Regions from separate parts of the Embleya sp. NPDC050493 genome, predicted to be linked through region 4. Evidence: riboswitches for the same ligand, from Rfam matches in the RefSeq annotation. Region 4 holds a riboswitch; each other region holds the start of a gene.

The links. A riboswitch is a leader RNA that binds a small molecule or an ion and turns the genes downstream of it on or off. The one in region 4 is predicted to bind cobalamin.
Region 1: another riboswitch for cobalamin. It lies ahead of ACIBM5_RS25350 (CoA-acylating methylmalonate-semialdehyde dehydrogenase); the one in region 4 lies ahead of ACIBM5_RS36550 (ribonucleoside-diphosphate reductase subunit alpha).
Region 2: another riboswitch for cobalamin. It lies ahead of ACIBM5_RS23785 ((2Fe-2S) ferredoxin domain-containing protein); the one in region 4 lies ahead of ACIBM5_RS36550 (ribonucleoside-diphosphate reductase subunit alpha).
Region 3: another riboswitch for cobalamin. It lies ahead of ACIBM5_RS04410 (energy-coupling factor ABC transporter permease); the one in region 4 lies ahead of ACIBM5_RS36550 (ribonucleoside-diphosphate reductase subunit alpha).

What each region holds. Positions count from the first base shown of each region.
Region 1 covers NZ_JBITHP010000014.1:3,927-8,453, forward strand. Annotated here, with positions in the region: gene ACIBM5_RS25345 (acyl-CoA dehydrogenase family protein) at 1-120, opposite strand, end outside; gene ACIBM5_RS25350 (CoA-acylating methylmalonate-semialdehyde dehydrogenase) at 125-1,624, opposite strand; cobalamin riboswitch at 1,822-1,992, opposite strand; gene ACIBM5_RS25355 (pyridoxamine 5'-phosphate oxidase family protein) at 2,061-2,534, opposite strand; gene ACIBM5_RS25360 (class I SAM-dependent methyltransferase) at 3,584-4,258, shown strand; gene ACIBM5_RS25365 (epoxide hydrolase family protein) at 4,380-4,527, opposite strand, start outside.
Region 2 covers NZ_JBITHP010000012.1:164,516-169,042, reverse strand. Annotated here, with positions in the region: gene ACIBM5_RS23795 (HEAT repeat domain-containing protein) at 1-560, opposite strand, end outside; gene ACIBM5_RS23790 (carbohydrate-binding protein) at 959-2,200, opposite strand; gene ACIBM5_RS23785 ((2Fe-2S) ferredoxin domain-containing protein) at 2,425-2,907, opposite strand; cobalamin riboswitch at 3,039-3,210, opposite strand; gene ACIBM5_RS23780 (GntR family transcriptional regulator) at 3,424-4,167, shown strand; gene ACIBM5_RS23775 (ROK family protein) at 4,276-4,527, shown strand, end outside.
Region 3 covers NZ_JBITHP010000002.1:239,846-244,372, reverse strand. Annotated here, with positions in the region: gene ACIBM5_RS04420 (class II aldolase/adducin family protein) at 85-939, shown strand; gene ACIBM5_RS04415 (RDD family protein) at 1,182-1,727, shown strand; cobalamin riboswitch at 1,936-2,146, shown strand; gene ACIBM5_RS04410 (energy-coupling factor ABC transporter permease) at 2,174-2,887, shown strand; gene ACIBM5_RS04405 (energy-coupling factor ABC transporter substrate-binding protein) at 2,884-3,252, shown strand; gene cbiQ (cobalt ECF transporter T component CbiQ) at 3,257-4,000, shown strand; gene ACIBM5_RS04395 (energy-coupling factor ABC transporter ATP-binding protein) at 3,997-4,527, shown strand, end outside.
Region 4 covers NZ_JBITHP010000027.1:9,397-13,923, reverse strand. Annotated here, with positions in the region: gene ACIBM5_RS36580 (MOSC domain-containing protein) at 1-12, opposite strand, end outside; gene ACIBM5_RS36575 (hypothetical protein) at 165-323, shown strand; gene ACIBM5_RS36570 (VOC family protein) at 462-839, opposite strand; gene ACIBM5_RS36565 (GNAT family N-acetyltransferase) at 1,040-1,864, shown strand; gene mug (G/U mismatch-specific DNA glycosylase) at 1,912-2,547, shown strand; gene ACIBM5_RS36555 (hypothetical protein) at 2,738-2,926, shown strand; cobalamin riboswitch at 3,285-3,535, shown strand; gene ACIBM5_RS36550 (ribonucleoside-diphosphate reductase subunit alpha) at 3,612-4,527, shown strand, end outside.

The DNA of each region.
Region 1 (4,527 bases), on a different contig from region 4:
GACGTCGACGGGGAAGTGGCCGGTGCGGTCCCATTCGATCGCGTGCGGGGAGAGGTGTTCGCGGGCGAAGTCCCGGGTGGTCTCGACGATCGCGAGCTGGTCGTCGGTGAGTGCGGTCATCGGGTCAGTCCATCGTGGGGATGTCGAAGTTCGCGCTCTCGCGCGCGGTGGACGGCCAGCGCGAGGTGATGGTCTTGGTCCGGGTGTAGAAGCGGATCGAGTCGGGACCGTGCTGGTTCAGGTCGCCGAATCCGGATCGCTTCCAGCCGCCGAAGGTGTGGTAGGCCACCGGCACCGGGATGGGCACGTTGACGCCGACCATGCCGGTGTTCACCCGGCGACCGAAGTCGCGGGCGGTGTCGCCGTCCCGGGTGAAGATCGCCACGCCGTTGCCGTACTCGTGCTCGCTGGCCAGGCGCAGCGCGTCCTCGTAGGAGGCCGCGCGGACCACGGACAACACCGGGCCGAAGATCTCCTCCCGGTACACCCGCATCGAGGGCGTCACGTGGTCGAACAGCGACGCGCCGACGAAGTAGCCGTCCTCGTGGCCGGGGACGTGCACGTCGCGGCCGTCGACGAGCAGTTCGGCGCCTTCGGCGACGCCGATGTCCAGGTAGCCGTGCACCCGTTCGAGTGCGTCCCGGCCGACCAGCGGGCCGAAGTCGGCGTCCCGGTCGTGGGAGGGGCCCACCCGCAGGGTGGCGATGCGCGCGACGAGCTTGTCCACCAGCGCGTCGGCGGTCTCGGCGCCCACGGGGACCGCCACCGAGATGGCCATGCAGCGCTCGCCGGCGGAGCCGTATCCGGCGCCGATCAGCGCCTCGACGACCTGGTCGAGGTCCGCGTCCGGCATCACGATCAGGTGGTTCTTGGCGCCGCCGAAGCACTGGGCGCGCTTGCCGTTCGCGGTGGCCGAGGTGTACACGTACTCGGCGATCGCGGTCGAGCCGACGAAGCCCAGGGCCTGCACGCGCGGGTCCTCCAGGAGCGTGTCCACGCTCTCCTTGCCGCCGTGGACCACGTTCAGCACGCCCGGCGGCAGTCCGGCCTCGAGGAAGAGTTCGGCCAGGCGCAGCGGCACCGAGGGGTCGCGCTCCGAGGGCTTGAGCACGAACGCGTTGCCGCATGCGATGGCCGGGGCGATCTTCCACAGCGGGATCATCGCGGGGAAGTTGAACGGGGTGATGCCGGCGACCACGCCGAGCGGCTGGCGCAGCGAGTGCACGTCGATGCCGGTGCCCGCGTTGTCGGTGAACTCGCCCTTGAGCAGGTGCGGAATACCGATGGCGAACTCCACGACCTCCAGGCCGCGTTGCAGGTCGCCGTGGGCGTCGGCGATGGTCTTGCCGTGCTCGGCCGACAACAGTCGGGCCAGCGACTCGCGTTCGGGTTCGATCAGTTGCAGGAAGCGGGCCAGGACCCGGGCACGCCGCTGCGGGTTCCAGTCGGCCCAGGCCGGCTGGGCCCGCTCGGCGTCGTCGATCGCGGCCAGGGTGTCGGCGCGATCCGCGAGCGGAACGCGTGCCTGTACCCGCCCGGTGTTGGGGTCGTACACGTCGCCGAACGCGCCGGATGCGCCGAGGACGTGCTTACCGCCGATGAAGTGGGAAAGCTCGCGGATCATGAACGACCTGTCTCTCGTCAGGTGCGATCCGGAGGCGGGGCATGACCCGACCACGCAACGTCGGCGCGGGTGCGCGTGGTTGCCCGGGCGGGTCGACGTCGAAGTAGTCAGGAAATCCTGGGGAGTTCGACGTTCGCAGGATCATCCGGGGCGGGTGCGCAGACCGGTGTCATGCGTGTTTGCTCCATCCTCGTGGACAACACGGATATACCCGCGGCCGGTATCCTGACTTCCGGATCTACGCACGATGCCCGCCTTCCCGGCCTTCGCCAGTGGCTTGGTGCTGCGGCAGCGCACTCCCCGGTCACAGTGGCGGGACCATGTCGGATTCGCACCGACTTCCCTGCACCGCGGACCTTGTTGTTGAAGACGATATAGTCGGACGTCCTAGTAAGTCCAGCCGACCCGGTCCGGCGACCGCGACCGGCCTGGTGCCTCAGGGCCCGGGCGGTGGCTTCCGGGCGTAGGGGAGGTCGGGTCCCGCGGGCCTCCCGGTATGGTCCCGGCGTTCGGCGACGAGTCCGGTGACGAATTCCGTGGTGACCCGAATCCACACCGTTTCCGCGCCGTCGCCGTCGATTTCGGGGAGCAGGCGATCCAGGTGCGCGACGGCGGAGGCATCGCGGACCCGGGAGGCGTGGCCCGTCACCGTGCTCGTCCAGCCGGTCTGCGCCGCACGGTCGATGCGGTCGGCCTGGAACGCGACCACCGTGTCGAGCGCGGCCTTCGCGAGGGGCGAGTCGGTCGGAGCCCGAAACACCACGCACTCCCGGTCGAGGGCGAACGCCACCAGATGCACGGCCGGAAGAGCGCCCTCGCTCACCACGACGCGTCCCACCCCCGCGCTCGCCATCAGCTCCAATGCCTCGTGGCGCCCGAGGGGGCGTTTCATCACGGCGTGTTCGCTCATGTCTCAACCCTCGAATCCCGCGCGGGCGCCGATACGGGGCCGACGGGCTCGTGCCGGTCGATTCCCTCATGTCGACGCCGGGCCCGACGCCCCGCGCGCTCGACCGCGCGTCCGCTCTCCCGGACCCTGACCTCAGCCTTCCGCGCGCCCGACGCCTGCACCAGGGCCGACCGACCCGATCCCACAGGCCCAACGGCCGGTTGCCGCCGGGACCGGGTCGACCTCGCGGGACGGGAACGTTGCCAACGCACGGAGGCGACGGCGAGTTCGCCCAGGGCGAGGCAGGAACGACGGGGGCGGCCCGCCACCGACGCAACGCGGCGCAGCGCGGATGCGGGCGGCCCTGGGCCCGGCCGCCTTCCCGGGCGATGGGTACGGCGGCCGGGCCGACCATGGGTGCGCACGGAGCGACGTCGATCGGGTTCGGCCCGTGGCTACCGGAGCCTGCCCGCCGGGCCGGCCCGCACGCCCGACTCTGCTCCCCGTCCGCACCGTCGGGCAGAGCCGTTCGGCCCGGTCGGTCCCGGCGAAGGTCCCTTCGTGTGCGCACGACCGGGACAGGACGCCCCCGAGGCGGAACAAACGGGCGCACGACCGGTGCCGTCGCCACCGACGGAATCGGGCTCGGATCAGCGTTTGACATCGGCAAGTTGCTGCACGTGCGTTGCATGTGGTCGAGGGGTCTCCTACGCTCCAATCGGCTGCATGGGGACGTCGAACACCAGGAGCGCGCGGCGGACCGCCGACCGGCTCGCCGTGAGGTCCAAGGGCGTACGTTCCCACGAGGACGCGCCCCGCTCGTGCCTCCGCACTCCGTCCGCGGCGTGCGTCGCGGGCCGAGTGGTCGGGCACGGATGCACACGCGACACCCTGCATCGGTGCGTCGTCGTCGGGTGTGGCCGCCCATGATGTGATCCGCGGGACGGGAGCAGGTGTGGGGCGGAAGCGAATCACCGCGGTTGCCCACCCGCCGCACCGCCGGCCCGATCCCGCCCGCCCGTCCGGCCGCAGTGCGGCGACCGGACGCCTGCCAGGAATCCGAGGCACCGATGACAGACCTCGAATCGCTGCGCGCCCACTACGCCGCGACCCCCGACGGCCGCCCCAGCCGCTACCAGGCATGGGAAGTCGGCCGCGCCGTGGGCGACTCGATCACCCCGGCCACCTGCGACCCCGAGTACCGGACCTGGATGGTCGCCCATCTGGCACGTCTGCTGGACCGAGGACGCCCCGACTCCGCGCTGCTGAGCCTGGGCTGCGGCAATGCGATGGTCGAGGCCGAGCTGGTACGCGCGGGCCACCGGGTGCTCGCCGTGGACGTCCTGCCCGAGGCCGTCGACCTCGCCCACCGCAAGGGCGTGGACGCCGTCTGCGCGGACGTCCTGGTCTGGACGCCGCCGACCCGCGCCTGGACCGTCGTCTACGCCGACGGCCTGGCCGGCGACCTGCACCGGTACACCCGGGGTCTGGGCCCGGCCCTGGAACGCTTCCATACCTGGTCGCAGCCCGGCATCGGCAGCCTGGTCCTGTCCGACGACCCGCTCCACGTCGACCCCGACGCCCGGACCGGCCCGGACGTTCCCGGTTTCTCCTGGTTGTGCGCCCTCGCCCTGGCCGACGAAGCCGAGGAGGCCGGCTTCCGGGACGCGACCACCGCGACGATCACCTACCGAGGCCCCCTGCCCGGCCCCCGCGACCGCGCGGTCGTCACGGCCCTCCACTGACACGCGCCGGGAGTGGGCGGCGCGGGCCGCTCCGATGCGGGGGAGCAGGGATCCCGGGTCGGCGCGCTCGCGATGCCCGTTCCGGGTGCGCGGTGTGCGCTGCCGGCACACCGCCGGGGCGTCACCGCGTCATCGCCGCCCGGTAGGGCCGGAAGAACGCGCGCAGTTCCTCGGCATACGACTCGGGCTCCTCGAACGCCGCGAAGTGCCCGCCGCGTGCGGGCTCGGTCACCCGCACGAGGTTCGTCGTACGTTCGAGCCAGGCCCGC
Region 2 (4,527 bases), on a different contig from region 4:
CGAAGCACCCGCAGCGCCGCCGCGCGCAGCACGGGATCGGGCCGGGCGATCAGTCCGCGCAGGTAGCCGTCGAGGTCGGCCGGCGCCTCGGCGTCGATCAAGCGCACCGCCTGGTACAACTCCTCGCCGAGCGGTTCGGCCCGCACGGTCGGCTCGGGTCGGCCGATGATCTCGGCGCGCAGCCAGGCGATCCGCACCCTGGCCGGCCATGCCGCCGACCGCCATTCCGGCGCCGGGACGCGCAGTCGCGCGCACGCCTCGGCCAGTACCGCCGCCGTCTCGGCCGACCCGGGCGACACCCCGGACAGCAGGCTCGCCGACTCCGCGATCAGGCCCTCGCTCGTCGACTCCGCGATGCCCTGGTCGGGTCGCCCCGAGCGCTCACGGAGCAGCACGACTCCGAGGTGGCGCAGCGCAGGGTCCGCATGCCCGATCAACTGCCGCAGCACCGCGACCGGGCAGGGCATCCCGTCGAAGTAGGCGGAGAGCCAGCCGACGTCGCCCCGGCGCACGGCCTGCGGCACGGCGTCCGGCACGACGGCGCGGTCGGAAGTGGTCATCGCTCGATCCTAGGCAGGCCGCCGAATCGGTACGAGCGAGTATTCGCGCCGGGTGCGGCGCTGCGCGGCTCGCGGCTGCCGGGCTCACATCGGCCGGGGCTCACCTCTGCCCCGGCTCACGTTCGCCATGGCGCGGCCCTCGGCAGTCGTGCCTGCCCTGATGCACCCCTTGCCACCCTTCGCCGGCCCCGCACCCGCGCGGGTGCGCCGGGGCCGCTCTCCTCCCCGGTCACCGAGTCGGCCGCTGCGCCGAGTCGGGCGCGGCAGCAGGCCACCGCGGACGCCGACGGGCCGGAGCCGCCGCATCGGCGACTCCGGCCCGTCCACGCGCTCACCGCTGCGTCGTCACGCGCGGCGGCGCCGGTCCCGCGGTGGTTCGGGTCGGCGGATGGTTCGGGTCAACAGGCGCCCAGGTCCTGCCACACGCCCCATTGGCCGGTGGTACCCGGCTCCTCGCCCTGGGTCCACCACTTCGCCTTCCACGAATGACCCTTGTGCGACACGGAGTTGTTCGCGACGTAGATCGCGGCGCGGTCCCACGCCGTGGTACTGCACGTGCTCGGCGGGACGGTGGTCGGCGGGGTCGTCGTCGGCGGGGTCGTGGTGGGCGGCGTGGCGCCCGCGAACCGCACGGAGAACTTGGTGAAGTCGTAGGCGCCCTGCGGCACGCTGCTGCACACGCCCGAGGTCTTGCCGTTGTTGTCCGGCGGCGTGCACTGACGGTCCCGGTTGACCGACCAGTTGGTGAAGCGCGCCATGTGGTGGCCGACCGCGTAGTCGTACACGGTCTGGAAATCGGCCTGATAGAAGTACTCGCCGGTGTCGCTGCGTCCGTTCATCTGCGAAATGCCCTCGTGGGCATAGGCGGTGGCGGTGTCCCAGCCGAACGTGTTGCGCAGGATGGTGTTGAAGTTGGTCAGCGCCGAGGTCTGCGCGGCGGCGCCGTTGAACCCGCCGTCGAACGGCATGATCGAGAAGTTGTCCGGGACGAAGCCCTGCGCCTTGGCCTCGTTCAACATCTGCTTGCCGAACCAGCCGGTACCGTCGGCGGTGGCGGCCGTGGTCACCGAGAGGTAGATGCCCGGGTTGCGCTGCTGGATGATCTTCGCGGCGCCGATCTCGTTGTGGATGGCCGCGGCGTTCTCGTACTCGGGCTCCTCCAGGTCGAAGTCCAGCGCCTTGAGCGAGTACTTGTCGATCACCTGCTGGTACGCGGCGGCGGTCGCTTCGGGAGTGCCGCAGGTCTGGCCGAGCTTGGTGCCGCCGTAGCCGCCGGCGGATGCCGAGACGTCACCACCCTTGGCCCGGATCGCGGCGATCACACCGGCCACCGCGGTATCCGTCGAGGTCGGCTTGGTGCCGTCCCAAGTCGGCGTACAACCACCGCCGTTGGGGGCCAGGATGAAGGCGAGCTGGAACGCCTTCAGGCCGGTGGCGTCCATCACCGCGCCGGCGTCCGGCGGGTCGTTGTCGAGCGGCATCAGGTAGGGGGCGGCGGCGTACCAGTTGCTGCCGATGCCGGTGGCCGCCGGGGACGCGGCGGGGCCGGCGGCGGTCGCACCACCGGTGAATGCGAACAGCGAGATCAATCCGGCCGACGCGGCGGCAGCGGCCAGGACGGGGACGTAGCGACGTGCCACGGGGGACTCCCTCGATGGACTTGGTATAGACCAATGGCCAAAGGGTGGCCTTCCGCTTCCGGCCCGTCAATACATTGGACTGGACCAATTTTCCCGATGTTCCGCATCGGTGTCGGCCGCCCGGCCGGTCCGGCGCCCGATGTTCGTCCGGGCGTCGCCCGGGTGGGGCGGCCTTTTCGTCGGGTCGTCTTCGCGGCCGGGCAGGCTTCGGGGATGAGCCCTCGTCAGGAGTCCAACCCCTGCCGGGCCTTGCGGTTCGGCGTGAATTCGTACAGGTCCAACACCCCCGGGGCGTCCGCGATCCCCGGACCGCCCGCCGCCGCCCACGCCGCTATCTCGCCGGTCGTCTCGGGGTCGTTGACCGTCCCGAACCAGGTCGGCCGGCCGCCCGCCGCACGGCCCGTCGGCGAGGGTTGCACGACGACCACGTTGCCGCGCTCGCACGGACCCAGACAGTCGCTGAGCCGGACCGCGACCCGAGTGCCGGCCAGGGCCGCGCCCAGCGCGGCCGGTTGGCCCGCGTGATCCGTACCCGCGATCTTGGCGGTGCCGCAACAGCAGCCCCGGCACACGGTGATCGTGCAGGCGGCCGAATCGGCGGGCTGCTTGGGCTGTTTCGGCTGCTTGGGCTGCGCCGCGCGATCACGACGAGCGGCACGTTGCGAGCGGTCGGAGCGATCGGAGCGGGAGCGGTCGGAGCGGGTCATGGGAACTCTCCTTCGCGAGTTCGATCCGGGTCCCGACCGAGACGAAGCGGCGGAGCCGGCCACGAACACGCGACCGACCCTCCCGCGGGGCCCCGGACGGGCCGCGCACGGTCGGGCCGCGCACGGGCGAAGGCAGGTCTTCGGACTCGTGGGCACGTCGGCCCGTCCGGGCACCGACACCTACCGGCCGTCGCTTCCCGGACACCGTGCTCGGCGTCCAGTGCGTGATGACGGCTCTCGTTCCCACTCACCGCTGCGGGGCAGTTCCGGACTCGCACCGGATTCCCTCTTGCGACACGCACCCCGGTCGGGGGCGTGAACCATTCGCGCAGGTCAGCTTAGGCGCCGGCGGCCCGGGCAGGGTGATGTGAGCCAGGTCACCGGGAACTTCGACCGACTTGGTCTGGACCTTTCGTGGTCCGACGCGGTTATATTCAACCGTCTTTACTAAACCGAGCATGCAATAAGTCCGCGCCGCGCAGGCGTCGGCCAGCCGAGGGGGCGTCCGTGAGCAGCATGGCGACATTGCCGGACGAAGCGGTCTTCGGCGAGCCCAAGTACTGGCAACTGCGCACCTCGCTGCTGAAGGCGATCGAGGAGGACTTCAGCTCCGGCGACATCCTCCCCAACGAGCGCGACCTCGCCGCCCGCTTCGGCGTCGCCCGGGCCACCCTGCGGCACGCGCTGGAGCAGCTCGAACTCGAAGGCCGCCTGGTCCGCAAGCGCGGCGCCGGCACCACCGTCGCCGGACCGCGTGTGGACGTCTCGCTCAGCGCCGACGGCGAGGGCTGGCCGGGCGTGGACCTGCGCGACCGCGAGGTGATCGACTGCGCCACGGTGCCGGTGACCGACGACTTCGCGGACACCCTCAAGGGCCGCCCCTCGGCCCTGGTGCACCGGCTGCGCCGCCGCCAGTTCTCCATGCGCCAGGTGGTCGGCCTGGAATGCCTGTACGTCTCCCGCGCCGTCGTGCCCTCGTTGTCCACCCGCGTCCCGGGCTTCGAGCGGGCCTCGCTGATGCTGCGCCAACTGCGCGGGCACCGCCTGGAGAGCCGGCACCGCGCGGTCGAGCTGGGCGTGGCCGAGGCCGAGGAGGCGCGCTACCTGGAGCGTCCGCCGGGTACCGCCGTGCTGATCGTGACCACGACGTACACCGCGCTCGGCCGGACCGCCGCGGTCACCGTGGCGACCTACCGCGCGGACACCTGCCGGCTGGCGTTCGCCGAGGCGGGGCCGACCGCGTTGCGGCCCGCGTCCTGATTCGACGCGAAATCTGGGTACCATCCGCGCCTGAGCGGCGACGTGTACGACGGGCGCGGCGGCCCGGACGGACGTACCGCGCGCCGGCGCGATGAGAGGACAAGAGCTGTGGCACAGGCGACCGGCGGAGACTCCTCCGTGGTCCGGCGGATCAACTCCGCGGCAACCCTGCGCACGTTGCGCGCCGGCGAGGTGTTGACCGTGACCGCGTTGATGGAGGCCACCGGTCTGTCCCGCCCCACCGTCGAGGGAGTCGTCGACGGCCTGCTCGCCGAGGGTCTGGTCGTGGAGACCACGACCGCCGAGAGCGAGGACGGCAGTCGACCGCGTGGTCGACCGGCCCGACGCTTCCGCTTTCAC
Region 3 (4,527 bases), on a different contig from region 4:
GCGTCCACCGAGGGCTGTCCCCGGATGTGACTCGCCGGTAACGTCGGCCGAAGTCCCGCGCGACCCGAGTCCGAGGAGATGGACATGTCCGGCACCGATACACAACAAGCCCAGGACGTGCAGGCAGGGCGGCCGACCCCGCCGCAGCCGGTGTCGCCGGCGGACCTGAGCTTCGCGCTGCCGCCCACGTTCGAAACCGTCGAGCAGGAGCGCCGGCACCGCAAGGAACGCTTGACCGCCGCGCTGCGACTGTTCGGCCGATTCGGCTTCGAGGAGGGCGTGGCCGGGCACATCACCGCACGCGACCCGGAGCTCACCGATCACTTCTGGGTCAACCCGTTCGGGATGTCGTTCAAGCACATCACCGTGGACGACCTGATCCTGGTCAACCACGAGGGGCAGGTCGTCGAGGGCCGATTCCACGTCAACCAGGCCGCGTTCGCGATCCACTCGCAGATCCACGCGGCCCGCCCGGACGTGGTCGCGGCGGCGCACAGCCACTCCGTGCACGGGCGGGCGATCTCCGCGCTCGGCATCAGGCTCGAACCGATCACCCAGGACGTGTGCCCCTTCTACGAGGACCACGAGGTGTTCGACGACTACGCGGGTGTCGTGCTCGACGCCGAGGAGGGCCGCCGGATCGCCGAGACGCTCGGCCCGCGCAAGGCGCTGATCCTGCGCAATCACGGCCTGCTCACGGTCGGGCAGTCGGTCGACGCCGCGGCGTGGTGGTTCATCACCATGGAGCGCTCCTGCCAGGTGCAGCTGCTCGCCCAGGCGGCCGGCGAGCTCAAGCCGATCTCGCCGGAGAACGCCCGGCTGACCCGCGAGCAGCTGGGCAACGACACGGTGGCCTGGATCAACTACAAGCCGCTGTACGACGTGATCAGCCGCTCCGAGCCGGACCTGTTCGGGGCCGACGGTCCGATGACGCCCTGAGCGGCCGGCGCCGCGCCGGACCACGTCCGCCGCGTCGCGGTGCGGGCTCGGCTCGATACGGCGCGGCGCGGCACCGCACGACTCGGCTTCGGGTCACCGAACGACGTCCTCCGGTCGATTCCGGTGACCGCCCGCCTCCCCTCCGTGCCCGGTCGGCCCCCATGTCCGCCGACCGGGCGCAATCTCTGCGATATCCGGCCGCGCCGGGAGTCAACTCGCCCGGTAGCGGAAAGTACAAGGACATGTACGAACGGAGCCTTCCGCAGCACTTCGCGCGCTCGGCACGTCCCGCCCGGTCGGGTGCCCGACTGTGGCTGCCCGCGGTCGAGAGTCCGCTCGTCCCCTCGGTGCTGTGGCGCCGAATCGGCCAGTTCCTGGTGGACGTGGTGGCCTCCGCGCTGTTGCCCGGGGCCGCGATGTTGCTGTTCGTCCTGCTGCCCACGCACCCCGACGGCTCGATCCGCAGCGGTCCGCTGACCGCGACGATCACCGCCGGCGTGATCGTCGTCGCGGTCGCGATCCTGTTCTGGTACTGGGTCCTGCGTCCCGCCGAGCACGACGGGCGCACGTGGGGCATGCAGGTGTTCGGCATCCGCGTCGTGGACGTTTCCGGCGGACGTGCCGGCCGGCGCCAACTCGGGATCCGCTGGCTGCTGTTGGCCGTCGACGCGTTCGCACTCGGCGCGATCGGGCTGACCGCGGTGCTCGGCAGCGAGCGACGGCAGCGGGTCGGCGATCGGGTGGCGGGCACCCTGGTCGTCCGCGGCCGCGGCCCCGGCCTCGACTGAGCCGGCCGCACCGCACTCGTCCGCGCCGCCTGCGACCCGGGTCGCCCTCCCGCGGGCCCGCCCCGGCGCGTGGACCGCGCGAGTGCGCGCATGGCCCGGACAGCCGCGGCCCGTTTCCGGAATGCGGCTATTGATCGGCCGCTCCGCCCATCTTGTGGTCTTGCGCACGGTTTGCAAAAGCCACCTTGTCGCCATGTCCATCCGACCACTAGTGTCGGCTCGCCGTGGTGTTCGGGAAGCCGGTTCGATGCCGGCGCGGCCCTCGCCACTGTGATCGGGAAGTTCTCCTCCACCCCCGCGAAAACGTTGATTCGTCGTCTCGGGGAAGCCACTGGGACCGCTTGCGCGGCCCCGGGAAGGCGGAGACGTGAACGTACGACCCGTCAGCCAGGAGACCGGCCACGGCGATCGTCCGTCCACGAGGTGTTGGAGAGGGACCCTTCCTCATGCATATCGCCGAGGGCTATCTGCCCTGGGAACACGCCGTCGCCTGGGGCGTCGCGTCGACCCCGTTCGTCGTCCACGGTGCCCGCGCGCTCACCCGCGAGGTACGCGACCGCCCCGAGAACACCCTGCTGCTGGGCGCGTCCGGCGCGTTCTCGTTCGTGCTGTCCGCGCTGAAGATCCCCTCCGTCACCGGGAGTTGCTCGCATCCCACCGGTACCGGACTGGGCGCCATCCTGTTCCGACCACCGATCATGGCCGTGTTGGGCACGATCACCCTGCTCTTCCAGGCGTTGTTGCTGGCGCACGGCGGGCTGACCACACTCGGCGCGAACGCGTTCTCGATGGCGATCGTCGGCCCGTGGGCGGGTTACGGCGCCTATCGACTGGCCCGCTCACTACTCGATCGACGCGGCGGCACCATGCCGCTGGATGTCGCGGTGTTCCTGGGCGCGTTCGTCGCGGACCTGAGCACGTACTGCGTGACAAGCGTGCAACTGGCCCTCGCCTTCCCCGACCCCGACAGTGGATTCCCCGGCGCCCTGGCCAAGTTCGGCGGCATCTTCTCGCTCACCCAGATCCCGCTGGCGATCAGTGAGGGTCTGCTGACCGTCCTGGTCGTGCGCTTGCTGCGGCAGTCCAGCCGAGGCGACCTGATCCGCCTCGGTGTGGTCACCGACGCGCGGGTCGCGCGCGAGGAGGAGAAGACCAAGTGAAGCGCTCGACGAAGATCAACCTGCTGATCGTGCTGGCCGTGGTGCTGCTCGCGGCGCTGCCCGTGGTGTTCGGGATGGGCGACCACAAGGACGAGCCGTTCGCGGGCTCCGACACCCAGGCCGAGACCGCGATCACCGAGAACGACCCGGACTACGAACCGTGGTTCAGCCCGCTGTACGAACCGCCGTCCGGCGAGATCGAGTCCGGCCTGTTCGCGTTGCAGGCCGCGGTCGGCGCAGGCGTGGTCGGCTACGTGTTCGGCGTCAAGCGCACCCGTCGCCGACTCGCGCCGGAGGCCGCGGACACACCCGACGATCCGGCGGACGCCGCCGCCGAGGCACCGGTATCGGTCCCGGGTCGCTGATCCCGTGTTGCCGATCGATGCGGCGGCGCACGCGAGTTCGTGGCGCCGCCGCCACCCGGCCGACAAGGCCGTGCTCTCCTTCGGGCTGCTCGGCTGCGCGGTCGCGCTGCCGCCGTGGCCGGGCGCGGTCCTGGTCGCCGGGACCGTCCTGGTCGTCGCGTTCGGGTTCGCCAAGGTGCCCGCCCGGCGGTTGTGGCGGGCCGCCCGTGCCCCGCTCGGCTTCGCCGCCACCGGCGCCCTGACGCTGCTCGTGAGCATCGGCGCGGACGGCGTCGGGTGGGCCGAGGACGGACCGCGCCACGCGGCCGAGTTGCTCGCCCGCTCCGGTGCCGCCGGCCTCGCGATGTTGCTGTTCGCGTTCACCACGCCGCTGTCGGACGTGTTGCCCCGGCTGACCCGGGTGGGTGTCCCGGCCGCCGTGGTGGACGTCGCGGCGGTGATGTACCGGATGTTGTTCGTGCTCTACGACACGACCGCGAGGATCAACCAGGCGCAGGCCGGCCGACTGGGCCATCGCACCCGTCGGGCCCGGTGGCGCTCGGTGGCCGGGCTCGGCTCGGCGGTGTTCGTGCACGCGTTCGCTCGCGCCCAACGCCTGGAGGCGGGCCTGGCCGGGCGCGGCTACGACGGGCGCCTGCGGGTGCTCGTGGACGAGGTACGGATCTCGCGCGCCTTCGTGGCGGGCTCCTTGTTCGTGGTGGCGGCGGTCGTCGCCGCCACCCTTCTCCTGGTATCGGTGGTGCCGTGATTCCGTTGCGGGTACGAGAGATCGGCTACGCCTACGAGGACGGGCCGCCGGTGTTGAGCGGGTTGTCCCTGGCCGTTCCGGCCGGCCGCGCGCTGGCCCTGCTCGGGCCGAACGGCTGCGGGAAGACCACGCTGCTGCGGCTGTTGACCGGCGGCCTGGTGCCGGATTCGGGACGGGTCGAATTGCACGGGGTGCCGATTCGGCACGACCGCAAGGGACTCACCGCGCTGCGCCGGGTCGTGCAGCTGGTCGTCCAGGATCCCGACGACCAGCTGTTCTCCGCGTCGGTGGGCCAGGACGTCTCGTTCGGGCCGCTCAATCTGGGTCTGGACCCGGCCGAGGTGCGTTCGCGGGTGGCCGAGGCGCTGGCCGCGCTCGGGATCACCGCGCTGGCCGAACGACCGGTGCACCTGCTGTCCTTCGGCCAGCGCAAGCGGGTCGCCATCGCCGGTGCGATCGCGATGCGGCCCGAGGTGCTGGTGCTGGACGAGCCGACCGCCGGCCTGGACCCGGCCGGACAGGAGGCC
Region 4 (4,527 bases):
CACGTGCGACATGTCGGCAGGCTACCGGGCCGACGGCGGCCCGGATCGGGCCGATTGCGGCGGCGCCGACCGCGTATGCGGGCCGGAGTCGGGCAAATACCTGATATCGGCGCCCTCGGGGACGCCGGGGCCCGTCTGTCCGGGCTTCAGGGAGGGACCACGACATGAGTTCGCTGTCGAAGACGCTCAAGAAGATCCAGAGTTACATCCGCCGCAATCCGCGACAGGTCGAGCAGGGCCGTCGGCTCGTGCGCGACCGCCTCGGCCGCCGCCGCGGCGGTCGCGGGCAGGGCCCGGGCAACCCGCCGAGCAACCCGGCCTGATCCGACCGACCGGGGCGAACGCACCGCGCTCGCAGGCGAATCCGGCGCGTGCGCCCCGGCTCCCGCGGTCGAGCGCGCGCGAGGCGCCACGAAAGCCGCGACCTCGTGGTCATCCCCGCGGTCGGGCGGGAGCGGTGCTCATCCGATCAGGGTCCGCTTGGCCCGCACGACGCAGAATTCGTTGCCCTCCGGGTCGGCGAGTACGGTCCACGATTCGGTGCCGGTCTGGCCGACGTCCACGCGGCGGGCGCCGAGCGCGACGACCCGCTCGATCTCCGCCTCCCGCTCGCCGGGCCCGGCGCCCGGGGTCAGGTCCAGGTGCAGCCGGTTCTTGACCGTCTTGACATCGGTGACCGGCATGAAACAGATGCCGATCGGCGCGCCCGGCTCGGTCCCGATGACCACCTCGCGCTCGCGCTCCGACAGGATCTCCCACCCCAGGACGTCGGCCCAGAAACGGGCCAGGCCCGGCAGATCGTGTGCGTCGATGACGATGTGGTGCAGGGAAATGGCCATGCCCGCCATTGTGTGACGCGCCATCGCTCGCTCCAACGGAATTACCGCCCGCGGGCGGGCCCGGATCACCTGCCGCCCGGACACCGGCGCGAGCGCGTGTCGGCCCGGGCCCAAGGGTGCCGACCGGCACGTGCTCGACCCGTCCGCGTCGGGCCCACCGGCCCGGAATCGGAGCGGGCGGGCGTGTCACACTGGCCCGCATGCCGAAGTCCGCCGCAGAGGTGCGCGCCCAGTTGGAGACGTTCTACGACGCGGTGGCTCGCCGGGCCACGCGTACGGAGACGTTCGGCGGGTTGACCCTGTTCGTCCGGGAGGGCCAGGGATGGCCCCGTTACGCACGACCCACGCTCGGCAGCTCCGTCGAGCCCACCGCCGCGGACGTCCGCGCGGTGCGGGCGCGGCAGAGAGAGTTGAAAGTGCCCGAGTCCTTCGAATGGGTCGACGAGACCACCCCGGCGCTGCGGGCAGCGGCGATCGAAGCCGAGTTGCACGTGCACGAGCACCCGCTGATGGTGCTCGATCCCACCGAGCGACCCGGTGAACGCCCGGACCTGCCGGATCTGGTGACGGTGCGTCGGGTCCGGGCGGACGCCACCGACCTGGCGATCGTGCACAGCGTCGCGACGGTCGGGTTCGCCAACCCGGGCACCGCGTCCGGAACCGACGGCCCCACCGAGCGGGACACCACCGCCCTGGGCCAGGACCCGAACCTGCTGTCCTACCTCAACGAGCGGCTGCGCTCCGGCGAGACGGTGATGTTCGCCGCGTACAGCCCGGCCGGGCCTTTGTGCGTGGGCAGCTACCAGCACCTGTACGACACGGCCGAGATCGTCGGCGTGGCCACCCTCCCCGCGGCCCGACGCGGCGGCCTCGCGGCGGCGGTGACCTGGGAGCTGGCCGGGCATGCGCTCGACGGCGGGAACGACACGGTGTTCCTGTCGGCGGGCGACGAGGACGTGGCGCGCATGTACGGCCGGCTCGGCTTCCGCTCGGTGGGCACGGCGCTGATCGCGGAGGCACCGTGAGCGCGAAAGAGCCCGAGCCGGGCCCCGCGACAGCGCTCGTGTTGCCCATCCCGCCGGGCCGCAATCCCACCGCCGCCGAGCTGGCCGCCGCACACGGGCGCAGCATCCCGGACGTGATCGGGCCCGACCTTCGAGTGTTGTTCTGCGGGATCAACCCGGGCCTGTGGTCCGGCGCCACCGGTCGGCACTTCGCCCGTCCGGGGAACCGGTTCTGGCCCGCGCTGTACGCGTCCGGGTTCACACCTCGCCTGCTCGCTCCGACCGAGCAGGACGAGCTGCTCGCGCTCGGCCTCGGCATCACCAATGTGGTGGCCCGCACCACCGCCCGCGCGGACGAGTTGACCAAGGACGAGTACATCGCGGGTGGCGCGGCGCTCACGGCCAGGGTGCACCGGTACCGACCGGCCTGGCTGGCGGTGTTGGGCATCGGCGCGTACCGGACCGGCTTCGGCCGGCCGAAGGCGGTGGTCGGCCGACAGCACGAGACGATCGGCGACACCGGGATCTGGGTGCTGCCGAACCCGAGCGGCCTGAACGCGCACTGGACGGCGGCGGCGCTGGCCGAGGCGTTCGCCGAACTCCGGGCGGCGAGCTCCTCGCGCGCGGACGAGGCCGCCGAGGGCCACGCGGCCCCGGAAGCCCCGGCGGGCCCCGAGGGACGGGGCGCCGCGCCGCCGGCATGAGGCGGCCCGGGCCGGCGACCCCGCGCGGCGGCACGCCGTCCGCCGATGCCCGATGCCCGGAGCCCGGAGCCCGGGTTCCCGGGCGAGTCGGACCGTTTCGACTACCTGTATCCGAGTCGATACGTCAATCGACCGAGTGGCATCACCCGGTTGGTGGTTACTTCACGCCCCCTCGCGCGGTTGGATCGGCATGAAGATCCTGCGGGCCCCGTTCGGGCCGTGGCCCACCGAGACGATCGAGACCCCCGTCTACGAGGCGTTGGTCGCGGAGTGGCGCGACTCGGGCCGGGAGGTGCCGGGAGCGGTGGACCGACCACACGACCGCCCGGCCCGACACGCCCGCCCGCCGTACTCCGGGCCGCGGACCGGCCGTCCCTGAGCCTGCGCACCGCCCGCGCCCGCGGCGGACCGCCCGACCGCCTCCGCCGCCCGCCGGGCGCGGCGCGGAGACCCGTTCTCGGGTCGCCCCGGCCGCCGCCCTCGCGGCGGATGCGGCAGGCCCCACGACACCCCGCCGCCCGGCGTGTCGCGCGACCGCTCGACGCGGTGCACGCGAGTACCGTCGTGCCGGGCATCCGGCGGGAGCCGGTCCCGCACCGCCCGCAGGGCACCGCCGCGCCCGGTGCCCTGGGGCCGCACCGCCGGGGGCGGGCCCGCCGGTGGCGATCCGTGGTACGCCGAGAACCGCGACACGACACAACACCTGGGGGTGCAACGACCACCCCGCCACTACATATATGCTCTGCGACGCAGCTGGTTCGCCGTTCCGAGTTCAGCGGAAAGGCGACGCGAGAGGGAATCCGGTGTGAAGCCGGAACTGCCCCGCAGCGGTGAGCGGGAACGAACGTCGTCATGGAGCGCCGAACGCCGAGAGGCATTCGGGAAGCGACGACCACTAGGTACTCCGCGGTCCGCCGAGCATGCCGTGCCCGGCGGTGCCCCGGCATGCCCGCGAGTCCGAATACCTGCCGGCTGCCCGTGCCTTCGGGCGCGGGGTCACCTGTACGTACGAGCTCGCGAGGAGAGAGCACGTGACCGTTGTGGACAGCGTGGGCGCGACCCGGATGCGGATCGACGAAAGCCCCGAGGACCAACTGGCAACCCTGGTGCGCACCCAGGCGCGCGATCTGCCGGAGGTCGATCCGGATCGGGTCGTCCGCCGGGTCGTCGCGGGCCTGAACGAGGGCGCGGACAAGGGCGCCGCCGCGGACCTGGCGGTGCGCACCGCGGCCGAGCTGATCGCCGAGGAGCCCGCCTACTCGCGGCTCGCCGCGCGCCTGCTCGCCGGCCGGATCGCGGACGAGGCGCTGGCGGCCGGCGTCACCTCGTTCAGCGCCGGCATCGCGCTCGGTCGCCGGGAGGGCGTCATCGGCGCGGAGACCGCGGCGTTCGTCGCGAAGCACGCCGCCGAACTGGACGCCGCCGTGGACGTCGAAGGCGACCGCAGGTTCGAGTACTTCGGCCTGCGCACCGTGTACGACCGCTACCTGCTGCGCCACCCGGTCTCGCGCAAGGTGGTCGAGACGCCGCAGCACTTCCTGCTGCGGGTGGCGTGCGGCCTGGCCCGGGAGCCCGGCGAGGCGATCGGTTTCTACCGGCTGATGTCCTCGCTCGCCTACCTGCCCAGCTCGCCGACGCTGTTCAACTCCGGCACGGTGCACACCCAGATGTCCTCGTGCTACCTGCTCGACTCGCCCAAGGACGAGCTGGAGTCGATCTACGACATGTACGGGCGGATCGCCCGGCTGTCGAAGTTCGCCGGCGGCATCGGCGTGGCATGGTCGCGGGTGCGTTCGCGCGGCTCGCTGATCCGCGGCACCAACGGGCACTCCAACGGCATCGTGCCGTGGCTCAAGACGCTCGACTCGTCGGTGGCCGCGGTCAACCAGGGCGGCCGACGCAAGGGCGCGGCCTGCGTGTACCTGGAGACGTGGCACCCGGACATCCTGGAGTTCCTCGAACTGCGCGAGAACACCGGTG